Regions from separate parts of the Roseateles sp. P1_C1_2 genome, predicted to be linked through region 2. Evidence: predicted binding sites of a transcription regulator. Region 2 holds the regulator's gene; each other region holds the start of a gene.
The links. The regulator HrcA, encoded in region 2, represses chaperone genes, less so after heat shock. The targets are predictions, from matches to a motif close to TTAGCACTCNNNNNNNNNGAGTGCTAA.
Positions count from the first base shown of each region.

Region 1 (5,508 bases), on a different contig from region 2:
CGCTGGTGCGCCAGACGACGGGCGCCAGCATCGGTATCGGGCTGACCTACACGTTCAAGCGCTCGGAGGCTCGTGCGACCGACTGAGCTTCTGACGAGGCAATGAAAAAGGGCTCCCTCGCGGGAGCCCTTTGTTTGTCAGCGACGGGTGAGTCGCCGGCGTGGACTTACATGTCCATACCGCCCATGCCACCCATGCCGCCCATGCCGCCAGGCATGCCGCCGCCGGCAGCTTCGTCCTTGGGGGACTCGGCAACCATGGCTTCGGTCGTCAGCATCAGCGACGCGACGGATGCAGCGTTCTGCAGGGCAGTGCGCGTCACCTTGGTCGGGTCCAGGATGCCCATTTCGATCATGTCGCCATAGGTGTCGTTGGCGGCGTTGAAGCCGTAGTTGCCCGAACCGGCCAGCACGGCGTTGACGACGACGGAGGCTTCGCCACCGGCGTTGTAGACGATCTCGCGCAGCGGCGCTTCGATGGCGCGCAGCACCAGCTTGATGCCGGCGTCCTGATCAGCGTTGTCGCCCTTGATGGCGCCAGCAGCTTGCTTGGCGCGCAGCAGCGCGACGCCGCCACCAGCCACGATGCCTTCTTCAACGGCTGCGCGCGTGGCGTGCAGCGCGTCTTCGACGCGGGCCTTCTTTTCCTTCATCTCGACTTCGGTGGCAGCACCGACCTTGATGACGGCAACACCGCCGGCCAGCTTGGCCACGCGCTCTTGCAGCTTCTCGCGGTCGTAGTCGCTGGTGGCTTCCTCGATCTGGATGCGCACTTGCTTGACGCGGGCTTCGATGTCGCCTGCAGCGCCGGCACCGTCGATGATGGTGGTGTTTTCCTTGCCCACTTCGACGCGCTTGGCCTGGCCCAGGTCGGCCAGCGTGACCTTCTCCAGCGTCAGGCCGACTTCTTCGGCGATGACCTTGCCGCCGGTCAGGATGGCGATGTCTTCCAGCATGGCCTTGCGGCGGTCGCCGAAGCCAGGCGCCTTGACGGCGACGACCTTCAGGATGCCGCGGATGGTGTTGACCACCAGCGTCGCCAGCGCTTCGCCGTCGACTTCTTCAGCAACGATCAGCAGCGGGCGGCCGGCCTTGGCCACTTGCTCCAGCGTGGGCAGCAGGTCGCGGATGTTCGAGATCTTCTTGTCGAACAGCAGGACAAACGGGTTGTCCAGCAGCGCGGCTTGCTTCTCGGGGTTGTTGATGAAGTAGGGCGACAGGTAGCCGCGGTCGAACTGCATGCCTTCGACGACGTCCAGCTCGCTGTCCAGGCTCTTGCCGTCTTCGACGGTGATGACGCCTTCCTTGCCGACCTTGTCCATGGCTTCGGCAATGATGCGGCCGACTTCCACGTCGCTGTTGGCCGAGATCGTGCCGACTTGAGCGATTTCCTTGGAGGTGGTGGTGGCCTTGGAGGCCTTCTTCAGCTCGGCGACCAGGGCGGTGACCGCCTTGTCGATGCCGCGCTTCAGGTCCATCGGGTTCATGCCGGCGGCCACGTACTTCATGCCTTCGCGCACGATGGCCTGGGCCAGGACCGTGGCGGTCGTGGTGCCGTCACCGGCGTTGTCAGACGTCTTGGAAGCAACTTCCTTGACCATCTGCGCGCCCATGTTCTGCAGCTTGTCCTTCAGCTCGATTTCCTTGGCCACGGACACACCGTCCTTGGTCACGGTGGGGGCGCCGAAGGAGCGCTCGAGCACCACATTGCGGCCCTTGGGGCCCAGGGTCACCTTGACCGCATTGGCCAGGATGTTCACGCCTTCAACCATGCGGGCACGAGCCTCGCCGCCAAAGATCACGTCTTTTGCTGCCATTTGATTCTCCGGATACTTAAATTGGGGTCAGAGTCGAATTTCGAACTCTTGATCAGTGAGGACGGAGCATCACTGCGTGATGGGCCATCCCCATGACATTACTTTTGCACCACAGCGAAGAGGTCTTCTTCGCGCATGACCAGCAACTCGTCGCCGTCGACCTTGACGGTCTGGCCGGAATACTTGCCGAACAGCACGCGGTCGCCGACGACGACGTTCAGGGCCACGAACTCGCCCTTGTCGTTGCGCTTGCCCGGGCCGACGGCCAGGACTTCACCTTGATCAGGCTTCTCGGCGGCGTTGTCGGGGATGACGATGCCCGAGGCGGTCTTGGTTTCTTGCTCCAGACGGCGAACGATCACGCGATCGTGCAGGGGGCGCAGCTTCATGGAATCTCCTTGAGAGTTGGAACTGGAGCGGCCGCAACGCCGCGGCTCGCCGAAAAAACGGGGCCGCCAGCTCAGAAACCAGTCGGCCCGATTCGTTAGCACTCGAATGAGTCGAGTGCTAGCAGTCAGGCATTATAGGGACGGAGTGTGGCGATTCAAGCCTTGCCAGGCCCGGGCTTGCCATATCGCGCCGAAGCGCTGGCGTCCGACCTGGCAGCTGCACGCCGGGCAAACGGCGGCGCCAATGAAAAACGACCGCCGTGGCGGTCGTTCTTGCGGGTCAGGCGGCGCTCAGCGGGCAGCGCGGCGGCGGGTCCAGCCCAGGCCGGCGAGGGCACCCAGGGCCAGAGCCACGCTCGTCGGCTCGGGCAGGCGACCCGGTGCGTCGGCCGTCTTGAAGCTGATGTCATCGAGCAGGATGGTCTGGTCATCTGCCGAGAAGACCACCTTGCGGGCCACGCCCGTGAAGTCCAGCTTGGCGTTGATCCAGTTGCAGAACACCAGGGTGTCGCAGCTGGCGGCGGTTTGGTTGTCCAAACCCCCGCCGAGATCGTTGCCGGCGGCGTCGTACACATGAATCGAGAAGTGGGGAGCACCCACGCTGCCGGCGTAGACGAAGGACAGGGTGTCGACGAAGCCGCCGGCCAGGTCCAGCGTCAAGCTGGCGCCGACGCCGACGGGCTTGGTCGGGTCCTGGGCGAGATAGAGCGCGCCGCAGCTGCTGTCGCGGAAGAAGCTCACCTTGCCAGGGGTGTTGTTGGGGCCGTAGTTGCAGGCAGCCGAGGTAGCCCCCCAGGAGTCGCCACTGGCGACAACGCCCAGGGCGGAGTATCGGGTGGTCAGCGCTGCAGTGGTCTGCAGGTCCTCGAAGTCCAGGAAGACCGCACCGGCCATGGCCGACTGCATGGTGGCTGTCAAGGCGAGTGCCAGAAGTTTGCTCGTCGCGCGCATGGCGTTCTCCGTCCGGGTTTGTTCGAGTTGGGGTTGTGGCTGGACTTTAAACAAGCGTCCTCCCGCCGGGCCGGCTGACGCCCCTTCAGTTGAGGGGGAGTCAAGTACCTAGGGGCCGCGCTTGAGGGGGGTCAAGCGTGCTGGCGGCGTGAAGTCGGGCTCGGGCAGGGCGGTTGCGGCCGGCCGGGAGGCCTTGGCTACACTGCCGCCGGTGGAAACCAAATGGCTTGAAGACTTCGTCAGCCTGGCCGAGACGCGCAGCTTTTCCCGCTCCGCCCAGCTGCGCCACGTGACCCAGCCGGCGTTCTCGCGCCGCATCCAGGCGCTGGAGGCCTGGGCGGGGGTCGACCTCGTGGACCGCTCGTCCTATCCGACCCGGTTGACGGCCGCCGGCGCGACGCTGCTCGCCCAGGCCGTCGAGCTGCTCGGCAACCTGCAGGCCACGCGCAATATGTTGCGCAGCCACCAGGCGTCGGACCAGGACATGATCGAGTTCGCCGTGCCGCACTCGCTGGCCTTCTCCTTCTTCCCGCATTGGCTGATGGGGCTGCGCCGCGGCTTCGGCGCCATCAAGTGCCGGCTCAACGCGGCCAATGTGCACGACGCCATGCTGCAGCTCAGTGAAGGCAATTGCGATCTGCTGCTGGTCTACCACCACGCCAGCCAGCCGCTGCAGCTGGACCCGGAGCGCTACCAGATGGTGTCGCTCGGCCATGAGACCCTGTCGCCTTACGCCAAGGCCGACACGAATGGCGAGCCGCTGTTCCGCCTGCCCGGTCGGCCTGGCCAGAAGATCCCCTTTCTCAGTTATGCCGCCGGCGCCTATCTCGGCCGCCTCGTCGAGCTGATCGTCAAGGAAGCCGACTGCGCGCTGAACCTGGATGCCATCTACGAGACCGACATGGCCGAAGGCCTGAAGGCGATGGCGCTCGAAGGCCATGGCTTCGCCTTCCTGCCTGCCAGCTCGGTGCAAAAGGAGATCGCCAGCGGCCGTCTCGTGCCAGCCGCGGCGCCAGGGACTTTCAGCGTCAGCATGGAGCTGCGCATCTATCGCGAGAAGCCCGAGCTTTCGCGCCGGCTCAAGCCTGCCTCCTTGGCTTTGTGGGACTATCTGCTGTCTCAGGCATGAGCTCATCCAGCTTCGGCATGCATCGTGTAAACCCGGATTCGGGCTGAACGCGGGGCGTGGTCTGCTAGTGCCTGTTATCGATATCCACTTCCTGTTGTTGGAGTCTCCATGAAGAAAGTTCTGCTCGTCGCGGCCCTGTTCGCCGGCGTCTCTGCCGTGCATGCCGAAGACACGCTGAAGAAGATCAAGGACAGCGGCGCGATCACGATGGGTGTGCGCGAATCCTCTGGCCTGTCCTACACCATCGGCGATGGCAAATACGTCGGCTATCACATCGATGTCTGCGAGCACGTCATCGCCGATCTGCGCAAGCAGCTGGGCGGCAAGATCGACGTCAAGTACCAGCCGGTCACGTCGGCCAACCGCATCCCGCTGACGGTCAATGGCACCGTCGACCTGGAATGCGGCTCCACCACCAACAACGCCACCCGCCAGAAGGACGTCGCCTTCGCCGTGACGACCTATGTGGAAGAAGTGCGCATCGCGGTGAAGGCCAACTCGGGCATCACCAATATCAATCAGCTCAACGGCAAGACCGTCGCGACGACGACCGGCACCACCTCGGTGCAGACGCTGCGCAAGCACGAGCGCGCCACCGGCGTCGACTTCAAGGAAGTCTTCGGCAAGGACCACGCCGACAGCTTCCTGCTGCTGGATTCCGGCCGCGCCGACGCTTTCGTCATGGACGGCTCCATCCTGGCCAAGAACATCGCCACGTCCAAGAACCCTGCGGACTTCAAGATCGTCGGCGAGGTGCTGTCGGTCGAGCCAATCGCCATCATGATCCGCAAGGACGACCCCGGCTTCAAGACCGCCGTCGACAACAGCATCAAGGCCATGATGAAGTCGGGCGAGATGGCCAAGATCTACGACAAGTGGTTCCTGCAGCCCATCCCGCCGACCAACACCAAGATCGGCCTGCCGTTGTCGGCTGCCACCAAGGACGCCTGGGCCAACCCCAACGACAAGCCGATGGAAGACTACGCCGCGAAGAAGTGATTCGCGCGTTGACCTGAACGGCTGCAAAGCGGGTGCCTGGCACCCGCTTTGCTTTAGATGCAAGGCTTGAGGAGAGGGCCATGAGTTGGGACTGGCAGTTCTACTGCAATGACACCGCCACCGGGGAGGCCGTCGCCGGCTGCTTCGGCCCCGGGGGCAAGGAGCAGACCTATCTGCAATGGATGCTGAATGCCTGGGGCTGGACGCTGTATGTCTCGGTGCTG
Region 1 is NZ_JBFUAB010000020.1:120,823-126,330, reverse strand. Features, by position in the region: gene AC1D2H_RS20480 (MipA/OmpV family protein) at 1-86, shown strand, start outside; gene groL (chaperonin GroEL) at 167-1,816, opposite strand; gene AC1D2H_RS20470 (co-chaperone GroES) at 1,915-2,205, opposite strand; gene AC1D2H_RS20465 (hypothetical protein) at 2,497-3,156, opposite strand; gene AC1D2H_RS20460 (LysR substrate-binding domain-containing protein) at 3,368-4,285, shown strand; gene AC1D2H_RS20455 (amino acid ABC transporter substrate-binding protein) at 4,394-5,284, shown strand; gene AC1D2H_RS20450 (amino acid ABC transporter permease) at 5,365-5,508, shown strand, end outside.
Region 1: the regulator HrcA is predicted to act here: its motif matches at 2,301-2,327, upstream of AC1D2H_RS20470 (co-chaperone GroES).

Region 2 (5,508 bases):
AGCGGGAGCGAGCTTGCTTGGGGCGGCCCGGCGCGGCGCTCATGCTTCATCTCTCTTGTTGGCCAGCAGCTGGCGGATTTCCGCTCGCTCCTTGGCGCTGACATGGCTCTTCAGGGCCGCCAGCACCAGGGCCTTGCCCGAGCCGGCAAAGGCCTTGCTGATGAAGTCCTTCATGAGGGACTGTTGCAGCTTGTCCTGTGCCTGCACGGGGGCATAGAGCTGCGGGCGCTGGCTCTCGTCTCGGCTCAGCAAGCCCTTGCCATGCATGACCTGCAACTGGCGCAGCACGGTGGCGTAGGTGGCGTCCGGGCGCTCGGGCAGCAAGGCCTCGTGCACGGCCTTGGCGTCGCCGGAGCCGAGGCGCCACAGCACCTGCAGCAGGTCCAGCTCGGCCGGCGTCGGCTTGGCGGGGGGTGTTTGACTCATGCGTTCAGAATAATCGTTCTAGAACTAGTTGTCTAGAACAAGAATTCTGAAACTACCGAGCATCCAGTTCGCGGTGGCGTTTGAGCACGTGACCGTGGTGGCCGAACTGCCGCGCCAGCATCTCGACGAGATAGACCGAACGGTGCTGGCCGCCGGTGCAGCCGATGGCGACGGTCAGGTAGCTGCGCTGGTCGGCCGCGAAGTTGGGCAGCCAGCGCGACAGGAAGCCGGCGATCTGGCCCATCATCAGGCCGACCTCCGGCTGAGCCGCCAGATAGGCGGCCACCGGCGCATCGCGGCCGTTCAGTGGGCGCAGTTCGCGGTCGTAGTAAGGGTTGGGCAGCACGCGCACGTCAAAGACGAAGTCCGCGTCGCTGGGCACACCGTGCTTGAACGCGAACGATTCGAACACCAGCGTCAGCTTGGTGCCGGCGTTGGGGCCGACGAGGTCGCCCAGCCAGGCGCGCAGCTGGGCCGGGCGCAGCTGGCTGGTGTCGATGACGGTGGACTCGGCCTTGAGGCCGCCCAGCAGCTCGCGCTCCAGCTTGATGGCATCCAGCAGCAGGCGGTGGCTCTCATCGGCAGCGCTTTCCAGGCCGCCGAAGCCGGTGTCGCGGTCCTCGCGCAGGGGGTGGGGGCGGCGCGTCTCGGAGAAGCGGCGCATCAGCGCGTCGTTGCTCGCATCCAGGAAGATGGAACGCACCGGCACACCGGTGGCGCGCAGGTCCTTCAGCAGCGGCAGCAGCATCGGCAGCGAGCTGGCCGAGCGCACGTCCACCGCGATGGCAACCCGCCGCTCACCGCGTTGCTGCTCCAGGCGCAGGAAGTCCAGCAGCAGTTCGGCGGGCAGGTTGTCGACGCAGAAATAGCCGGCGTCTTCCAGTGCGTGCATGGCCACCGACTTGCCACCGCCGGACATGCCGGTCAGCAGCACCACGTCGCCGTGCAGATCCGGGTCTGTGCTCATGACTTCGCCTTGCGCGGCTTCATGGCCGTGGACGCGTCCAGCATCTCCTGCGCATGCGCAAGGCTGGTGGAGGACAGGCGTTCGCCGCCCAGCATGCGGGCCACCTCGGCCACGCGGGCCTCGCCAACCACCGGGCTGACCGAGCTGACGGTGGTTGTGCCCTGCAAGGCCTTGGCGACGACGAGGTGACGATCAGCGCAGGCCGCGACCTGGGGCAGATGGGTGACGGCCAGCACCTGGCGCTGGCCGGTGGCCGAATGGCCGAGTTGCTTCATCAGCCGGCCCACGGTTTCGGCAACGGCGCCCCCGATGCCGACATCGATTTCGTCAAAGATCAGCGTGCCTGGGGCGTTGCCGGTGGCGGCCTGGCTGGCGGTCACGGCGATGGCCAGCGCGATGCGCGACAGCTCGCCGCCCGAGGCCACCTTGGCCAGCGGCCGCGGCGTGCTGCCGGCGTGGCCGGCGACGAGGAATTCGGCGGCTTCGACGCCAAAGCTCTGCGGGCCGTCCGTCGCATTCAGGGCGATATCGAACTGGCCACCCGCCATGCCCAGCTGCTGCATTGCGGCCGTGACGGCGCTCGCCAATTGAGGTGCGGCCTTCTTGCGGGCGCGGCTGGCCGCCTGCGCCTCGGCGTCGAAAGCCTGGCGCGTGGCGGCCAGCGCCGCTTCGAGCTGGGCCGGGTCGCTGGCGGCATCAAGTGCGGCGAGTTCCGTGCGCCATTGCGCGAGCAGCGTCGGCAACTCCTGAGGCTGGCGGCGGTAGCGGCGGGCCAGCGTCATCCAGGCCGACACGCGCTCGTCCAGCTCCGCGAGGCGGTTCGGGTCGAGGTCGGCCTTGTGCAGATAGGCGGACAGCGTGTGGCAGGCATCCTGCAACTGCGCCTGCACGTCGCGCAGGGCCTGCACGGCGGGCAGCAGGCGGGCGTCATGGTCGAGTACGCGTTCGAGCTGGTCCAGCGCGCCGCCGGCCAGCGACTGGGCGCTGGGTTCGGCCTCGTCCAGGGCGTCGAGCGCCGACTTGGCCGCGTCGATGAGGGACTGGCCGTGCGACAGGCGACCATGCTCGGCGTTCAGCTCCTCCCACTCGCCCTCGGCGGGCGCGAGGCCGTCCAGTTCGCCGATCTGCCAGGCCAGGCGCTCGCGTTCGCGCAGCGCGTCGGCCTGCTGGCCCTGGGCCTTTTGCAGCGCCTCGGCGGCCTGCTTCCAGGCGGCGTGGGCGCGGGCCAGCGGTGCGGTGTCCAGGCCGGCGAAACCGTCCAGCAGCTCGCGCACGGCGGCCGGGCGGGTCAGGCCTTGCCAGGCGTGCTGGCCGTGGATGTCGAGCAGGTGGTCGGCCAGCTCGCGCAACTGGGTCAGCGTGGCGGCACCGCCATTGATCCAGGCGCGGCTTTTTCCCGCGGCGTCGATGACGCGGCGCAGCAGCAGCGTGTCGTCGCAGTCGAAGCCGGCTTCGTCCAGCCAGGTGCGCAGATGCGGCGGCGTGTCGAACTCGGCGCAGATCTCGGCCTTGGCCGCACCCTCGCGCACGACACCGGCGTCACCGCGGCCGCCCAGGGCCAGCTGCAGCGCATCGATGAGGATGGACTTGCCCGCACCGGTCTCGCCGGTCAACACGGCGAAGCCGGGCTCGAAGTCGAGCTCCAGCGCGGGGACGATGACGAAATCCTTCAGGCTCAGGTGCCGCAGCATGGGTCAGGCTCTAAACATACCAACGCAGTTTGCGTCGCAGGGTCGCGTAATAGCTCCAGCCCTTGGGGTGCAGGAAGCGGACTTGGTGCTGGCTGCGCCGCACGGTGATGGTGTCGCCGTGCAGCAGGCTGGCCAGGCTTTGCATGTCGAAGTTCACCGAGGCATCGCGTCCGGCGACGATCTCCATGCGCACCTCGCCCAGATCGGGCAGCACGATGGGCCGGTTCGACAGGGTGTGAGGCGCGATCGGCACGATCAGCCAGCCCGCGATGCTGGGGTGCAGGATGGGCCCGCCGGCCGACAGCGCATAGGCCGTGGAACCGGTGGGCGATGCCACGATCAGGCCGTCGGCACGCATATTGGCGACGAACTGCTCGCCGACGTTGACCTTCAGCTCCACCATGCCGGACGTGCCGCCGCGGCTGACGACCACGTCGTTGAGCGCCAGTCCGGAGAAGATGGATTCGCCGTCGCGCCAGACCGCGCCTTCCAGCATGGACCGTGGCTCGACTTCGTAGTCACCCGCCAGCACCGGCGCCAATGACTCGCGCCAGCGCTCGATGGGGATGTCGGTGATGAAACCGAGGCGCCCCTGGTTGATGCCCACCAGCGGAATGCCGTGGCGGGCCATGTCGCGCGCGAAGCCCAGCATGGTGCCGTCGCCGCCGATGACCACCGCCAGGTCGCATTGCCGGCCGAGTTCGTCGTTGGACAGCGCGTCGTAGTCCGTCAGGCCGGTGTTCAGCGCCGTGTCCGCTTCGAGCGAGACGTCCAGGCCCTGGCTGCACAAAAATTGGGCAATCTCCTCCAGCACCGGCCTGATGCCAGGCGCTTGATGCTTGCCCACGATGGCGACATGTCTGAAGCGCTCGGCCATGCGGCAAATTACACCACAGGGGGTTTGCACATCCCGGGCAGAACAGCGCTGTCCATAGAATGCGGCCATGCTGGACGAGCGATCCAAATCCCTGCTGAAAACCCTGGTCGAACGGTATATCGCCGACGGCCAGCCGGTGGGCTCGCGCACGCTCTCCAAAGCCTCGGGCCTGGAACTCAGCCCGGCGACCATCCGCAACGTGATGGCTGATCTGGAAGAGCTCGGCCTCATCGCCAGCCCGCACACCAGCGCCGGCCGCATCCCGACCGCCCGCGGCTACCGCCTCTTCGTCGACACCATGCTGACGGCCCAGCCCGGCCTCATCGGCGTGGAGACGGCGCAGCTGCAGCCCGACCAGCCGCAGCGCGTCATCGCCAGCGCGGCGCAGATGCTGTCCAACCTGTCGAGCTTCGTCGGCGTCGTCACGGCACCCAAGAAGCCCAGCGTCTTCCACCACATCGAATTCCTGCGCCTGGGCGAGCGCCGCGTCCTCGTCATCCTCGTGGCACCCGACGGCGACGTGCAGAACCGCGTCGTCTTCACGGCCCAGGACCTGAGCCAGGGCGAACTGCAGGAGGCCAGCAACCGCCTCAACGCCGGCTACGCGGGCCTGACGCTGGAGGCGGTGCGCGAGCGCCTGCGCCATGAGGTCGACGCACTGCGCGGCGAGATCGCCGGCCTGATGAGCGCGGCCGTGCAGGTGGGCAGCGAGGCCATGCAGCAGCAGGAAGAACGCGTCGTCGTCTCCGGCGAGCGCAACCTGCTGACCGTGCAGGACTTCAGCCACGACATGGGCAGCCTGCGCCGCCTCTTCGACCTCTTCGAGGAGAAGACCCAGCTGATGCGCCTGCTCGACACATCGAGCCGCGCCGAGGGCGTGCGCATCTACATCGGCGGCGAAAGCCAGGTGGTGCCCTACGAGGAACTGTCCATCGTCAGCGCGCCCTACGAGGTCGACGGTCAGGTGGTCGGCACGCTGGGCGTCATCGGCCCGACGCGCATGGCCTACGACCGCATGATCCAGATCGTCGACATCACGTCGCGGATGGTTGGCCAGGCGCTGAGCCAACGCTGACTAGAATCCGCGCCTCCTCCCCGGGGGCCGTTAGCTCAGTTGGTCAGAGCAGAGGACTCATAATCCTTTGGTCGTTGGTTCAAGTCCAACACGGCCTACCAATATCCATCGGTGTTCTCGTCGAATTCGCGATGTGCCTTGCGCTGAAACTTGGTCATCTGGCCAAAGTTAAGTAGAAAAACTCTCGGCCAACCTTTGCTTCAATAGCGCCTGAAGGTTGAGCCGTCCGGTCGAACGCTCGGCTTGATCGCTGGCCCCAGTGTGAATCGCCCCGGGTTCCATGGAGGCCGGTTGGTTTAAGTCAGGCGGGCATCGCGGCCTGATTGGCAAGTTGCCGGTAGTAGTTTGACTCAGCCTCGGCGGGCGGGATGTAGCCGATGGGTTCGAGCAGCCTGTGGTGGTTGAACCAGGACACCCATTCCAGCGTCGCCAGCTCCAAGGACTCCTTGGTCTTCCACGGCGCCCGGCGATG
Region 2 is NZ_JBFUAB010000017.1:170,006-175,513, forward strand. Features, by position in the region: gene AC1D2H_RS18255 (BlaI/MecI/CopY family transcriptional regulator) at 40-426, opposite strand; gene rapZ (RNase adapter RapZ) at 479-1,393, opposite strand; gene recN (DNA repair protein RecN) at 1,390-3,084, opposite strand; gene AC1D2H_RS18270 (NAD kinase) at 3,095-3,961, opposite strand; gene hrcA (heat-inducible transcriptional repressor HrcA) at 4,029-5,036, shown strand; tRNA gene AC1D2H_RS18280 (tRNA-Ile) at 5,061-5,137, shown strand; partial or broken gene AC1D2H_RS18285 (IS3 family transposase) at 5,338-5,508, opposite strand, start outside.

Region 3 (5,508 bases), on a different contig from region 2:
ACCGTCATCCTGAAGCCGATGACGCCGCAGAACATCGTCATCGGCGGCGCGTCGGGCGCCATGCCGCCGGTGCTGGGCTGGGCCGCGCTGCGCGGCGACCTCGGCCCCGAGCCCTGGTTGCTCTGCCTCATCATCTTCCTGTGGACGCCGCCGCACTTCTGGGCGCTGGCGCTGTACCGCGCCGAGGACTACGCCCGCGCCGGCCTGCCCATGCTGCCGGTGACCCACGGCAACGACTACACGCGGCTGCAGATCCTGCTCTACACCTGGGTGCTGTTCGCGGCCACGCTGCTGCCCTTCCTGACCGGCATGAGCGGCTGGTTCTACCTGGCCAGCGCCATCATCCTGGGCCTGGGCTTCTGCGGCTATGCCTTCAGGCTGTGGCGCTCGTATTCGGAGATGCTGGCAAGGCGGACCTTCTGGTTCTCCATCTGGCATCTGTCGCTGCTGTTTGCGGCCTTGTTGATCGACCACTACATCGCATGAACACCCGTCGCTTCGCGCTGGCCGCGCTGATCACCTTCGCTCTCGCCGGCTGCCAGAAGTCCGGCCCCGACAAGCTGGCCTTCAAGGGCATCGACCTGACCGGCGCCGAATACGCGAGGACGCTGAACCTGAGCGACCAGGACGGCCGCGCCCGGTCGCTGGCCGACTTCAAGGGCAAGGTGCTGGTGGTCTTCTTCGGCTACACCCAATGCCCCGACGTCTGCCCGACGACGATGGCCGAGGTCGCCGAGGTCAAGCGCAGCCTGGGTGCCGATGGCGACAAGGTGCTGGGCGTCTTCGTCACCATCGACCCGGAGCGCGACACGGCCCAGTTGCTGAAGGCCTATCTGGCCAGCTTCGACCCGAGCTTCGTCGGCCTGCGTGGCAGCGAGGAGCAGACCCAGGCCGCGGCCAAGGAGTTCAAGGTCTTCTTCGCCAGGGTGCCGGGCAAGACGCCCGAGACCTACACGATGGACCACACGGCGGCGAGCTTCATCTTCGACACCGAGGGCCGCGTGCGCGTCTACGCCCGCTACGGCGCCGGCGCCCAACCGCTGGCGGACGACATCAAGCTGCTGCTGGCCGAGGCCTCCTCCGGCAAGAAATGAAAAAAGGCCCCGCGAGGGGCCTTTTGTTTGGCGCACCGCAAGCTCAGGCGGTTTCAGTCAGCGCCTTCTTCATCTTCTTCATCGCCGCCACTTCGATCTGGCGGATGCGCTCGGCCGACACGCCGTACTCGGCGGCCAGCTCATGCAGCGTCATGCCGCCCGAGGTGTCGTCGTTCACCTTCAGCCAGCGCTCCTCGACGATGCGGCGGCTGCGCGGGTCCAGTACCTCCAGCGCGCGCTGGATGCCGTCGCCGGCCAGCGCATCGCGCGAGCGGGCCTCGATGACGCGGGTCGGCTCATGGCTGTCGTCGGCGAGGTAGGCGATGGGCGCAAAGCTCTCGCCTTCGTCGTCGGTCTGCGGCTCCAGCGCCACATCGCCGCCCGACATGCGGGTCTCCATCTCCAGCACTTCCTCGCGCTTGACGTTCAGCGTGCTGGCCACATGGGCCACTTCGGCTTCGGTCAGCGTGTTGCGGTGCGTCGCAGCGTCGGGATTGCCGGCCTTGAGCTGGTGCTTCATCGAGCGCAGGTTGAAGAACAGCTTGCGCTGGGCCTTGGTCGTCGCGACCTTGACCATGCGCCAGTTCTTCAGGATGTACTCGTGGATCTCGGCCTTGATCCAGTGCATGGCGTAGCTCACCAGGCGCACGCCCTGGTCGGGGTCGAAGCGCTTGACGGCCTTCATCAGGCCGACATTGCCTTCCTGGATCAGGTCGCCCTGGGGCAGGCCATAGCCCATGTACTGGCGGGAGATGGCCACCACCAGGCGCAGATGCGACAGCACCAGGCGACCGGCGCCTTCCAGGTCGCCCTTGTCGCGCAGGCTGCGCGCAGCGGAACCTTCTTCTTCGGCGGTCAGCAGCGGCAGGCGATTGACGGCGGAGATGTATGCGTCCAGATTGCCCAGCGAGGGCACGAGGGCCCAGGGGTCGCGGACGGCAATGGCAGAAGAGGCGGACATCGTCATGAATCCTTGCTAAACCGCGGCGCGGGATGCCGCGGTGAGCAGGATATTAGCACTCTGGTTTGATGAGTGCTAAGACCAGTCGTGCATCCGGTGGAATGCAATGTTTCCAACGGTGAAACAGTCAGCGATCGCTAACTTTCAGCCGAATTTGGCTAGTCGACGAGGCCGAAATCCGGGCTTTTGATCATCGCCTCGATGTCCAGCAGGATGAGCATGCGCTCGCCGAGCTTGCCCAGGCCGGTGATGAAACGGGCGTCCAGGGCGGCCGCCACTTCGGGGCGGGGCTTGATCTCGTCGGCGCTGAGTTCCAGCACGTCGGAGACCGAGTCCACCACGACGCCGACGACGCGGTTGGCCACGTTCAGCACGATGACGACGGTGAAGGCGTTGTATTCGCCGGCCTGACCGAGGCGGATGCGCAGGTCGACGATGGGCACGATGACGCCACGCAGGTTGACGACGCCCTTGACGAAGGCCGGCGCATTGGCAACCCGGGTGGGCGGCTCATAGGAGCGGATTTCCTGCACGCGCAGGATGTCGAGGCCGTATTCCTCCTCGGCGATGCGGAAGGTCAGGAACTGGCGGCCATTGGTACGTGCCAGGGCCTGCACGGCCTGGGCACCGGTGCTGGGAACGAGGTCTGTGGAACTCATCGGGCGCTGATGCGTGTTGGGGTCTGGGCCCTCATTCTGCCCCCGCCAGGCCGCCTCCTGCCGCCAACAATTCGTCGACCAGGGCCAGCAATTCACGCACGTCCAGCGGCTTGGTCAGGTAGTGCTGGGCGCCCGCCACCTGGGCCGCGGCGATCTGCTCCGGCTGGGCATTGGCGGAAACGACGATGACGGGCGGCAGCGTCCGGCCCAGGTCGCGCATGCGGCTCAGCAGCGTCAGCCCGTCGCCATCGGGCAGTTGCCAGTCCAGCAGCAGCAGGGCCGGCGGGCGCTCGCGCAGCGCGCGCAAGCCCGCTTCCACGGTCGGGGCGATCTCCAGCTCGATCCCCGGGCGCTGGTCCAGGATGCCGCGCATGACCTCGGCATTGAGCGGGTTGTCCTCCACATAGAGCAGGCGCCGCTGCGGGCTGGCGCGCGGACTGGTCGGCTCGTCGGGGGGCGCCTCGCGGCTCGCCAGCGCGGCGGGAGCGCCGCTGGCCGGCAGGCGCAGCACGAAGCAGGCCCCCGGGCCGTCCTGCTCTTCGGCGCGCAGGCTGCCGTCCATCATCTCGGCCAGGCGCTGGCTGATGACCAGGCCGATGCCGGTGCCGGGCAGGCCGCTGCGTTCACGGCCGAGGCGGTTGAAGGGCTGGAAGAGGGCGGCGCGCTGCTCGGCGGTGAGGCCGAGGCCGGTGTCGCGCACGGCGATCTCGACCCAACCCGGCTCCCAGCTGCGCGCCTCGATGCTGACGCTGCCGCCCGGGCGGTTGTACTTGACCGCGTTGCTGAGCAGATTGGTCAGGATCTGCGTGACCCGCGTCGGGTCGCCCACCAGGCGCACGGCCGCGGGGTCGACGCGCTGGCTGATGGCCAGACCGCGCTCGGCCGCCTGGCCCTGCACCAGCGCCAGCGCGCGGGCGAGCAGCGGCGGCAGCTCCAGCAGCACCGGCTCCAGGCGCAGCGAGCCGGCCTCGATGCGCGACAGGTCCAGGGTGTCGTTGATCATCTCCAGCAGATGCCAGCCGGCCTGGGCGATCTGCTGGGCGCGCACGCGCTGGCTGGGCGGCAGCGGCTCGCTCGCGTCCATCTGCATCAGCTGCGTGAAGCCGAGGATGGCGTTCATCGGCGTGCGCAGCTCATGGCTCATGCGCGACAGGAACTCGTTCTTGGCCTGGTTGGCCGCTTCGGCGGCCTCGCGGGCGCGGTCCAGTTCCTCGATGCGCAGTTGGTCGGTAATGTCCTCGACGACGCCCACCAGGCGGTGGGGCCGGCCGTCGGCGCCGCGCAGCAGGCTGACCAGCACGCGCGCATGGGCCAGGCTGCCGTCCGGGCGGACGTAGCGCTTCAGCCGCCGGTAGTAGGGGATCTCGCCACGCATCAGTCGGCGCGCCAGGCGGATGTCCTCGCGGCGGTCGTCGGCATGCGTCACGTCGATGGAACGCTGGCGCATCAGCGCCTCGGCCGTATAGCCGATCAGGTTGCAGAAGTGCGCATTGACCTCCTGGAAGCCGCCGTTGAGGTCGGTGAAGGCAATGCCGATGGGCGCGGTCTCGAAGATGCTGTGAAAGCGCTGCTCGCTCTGGCTCAGCGCGCGCTCGCCCTGGGTGCGGCTGGCCACCTCGCGCTCCAGCGCCGCCGTGCGCTCCCGCACCAGGGCCTCGACATGCTGGGTGCGGCCCGACATCAGCAGCAGCAGCGCCCCCACCATGGCCGTGGCCAGCAGGCCGACGAGGGCGAAGGCCCAGCTGCGCCCCGGCGCCTGCACCAGGCCGGGCAGGTCGTAGACGCGCACCTCCCATTGCCGGCCGCCGAATTCCAGCGGCAGCTTGACCAGGGGCAGGGTGGCATCGTCGCCGCGCTGCACCGCCTCGCAGCCCACGCGGCCGCCCAGGCGCGGGAAGAGGGCGCCGGGCTCCAGGTCGACGAGGCAGGCGGCGAGGTGTTCGGGCCAGTTGGCTGACAGGCGTGACAGCAGCAGGTCCGGGCGCAGCGTCGCGAAGACGACGCCGTCCAGGGCCTGCTCGCTCGGCGCGGCGCTGCCGCGGTAGAGCGGCTGGTAGACCACGACGCCGAGCGCCGCCTCCTTGTCCTGCGATAGCTGGAAGCCCGCCGATGCGAGCGGCCGCCCGAGGCTCGCGGCCTTCTCGATGGCGGCGCGGGCGCCGGGAATGGTGCGCACATTGATGCCCAGCGCGCCGGCATTGCGCGACAGCGGCTCGATGAGGCGGATGGCCAGCATGTCCTCGTCCGGCGGCGGGCGCAGGTCGCCGGCGCGCAGGCGGTCGCGCGCCTGGTAGCCGCCGGGGAAGGCGTCGGCCGCGGCCGCGGCGTTGAAGCGGTCGACGTCGGCGCGCGCGACGCGCAGCGTCAGGCCGAGGGCAATCAGCGGGCTTTCCTCGGTCAGGAAGCCACGCGTGGCGCGGGCGAACTCGTCGCGCGTCGGCCGCGGCTTGACCTTGACGAGGCCGTGCACGCCCTCCAGCGCCAGCAGCGGCTCGCGCAGGCGGCCGGCCAGGTCCTGGGCCGCGCTCGTCGCGTCGCGCGTGAAGTCGGCGCGGTTGCGCTGACGGTCCCATTCCATCGTGGCTGCCACACCCAGGCCGACCATCAGCGTGGTCAGCAGCATGGGCAGGCCGACGCTGAAGCGCCGCGTCGCCCAGGCCGCGCGTGGCTGGCCGATCAGGGCCAGCGTGATCGGCGTGGCGATCAGCACGCCCATCAGGTCGCCGGTCCACCACACCGTCCAGACCAGCGTGGCCTGCGCCGTCGAGATGACGCCGAACACCTTGAGCAGCAG
Region 3 is NZ_JBFUAB010000009.1:68,894-74,401, reverse strand. Features, by position in the region: gene cyoE (heme o synthase) at 1-486, shown strand, start outside; gene AC1D2H_RS10450 (SCO family protein) at 483-1,094, shown strand; gene rpoH (RNA polymerase sigma factor RpoH) at 1,138-2,055, opposite strand; gene AC1D2H_RS10440 (chemotaxis protein CheW) at 2,214-2,714, opposite strand; gene AC1D2H_RS10435 (CHASE domain-containing protein) at 2,746-5,508, opposite strand, start outside.
Region 3: the regulator HrcA is predicted to act here: its motif matches at 2,108-2,134, upstream of rpoH (RNA polymerase sigma factor RpoH).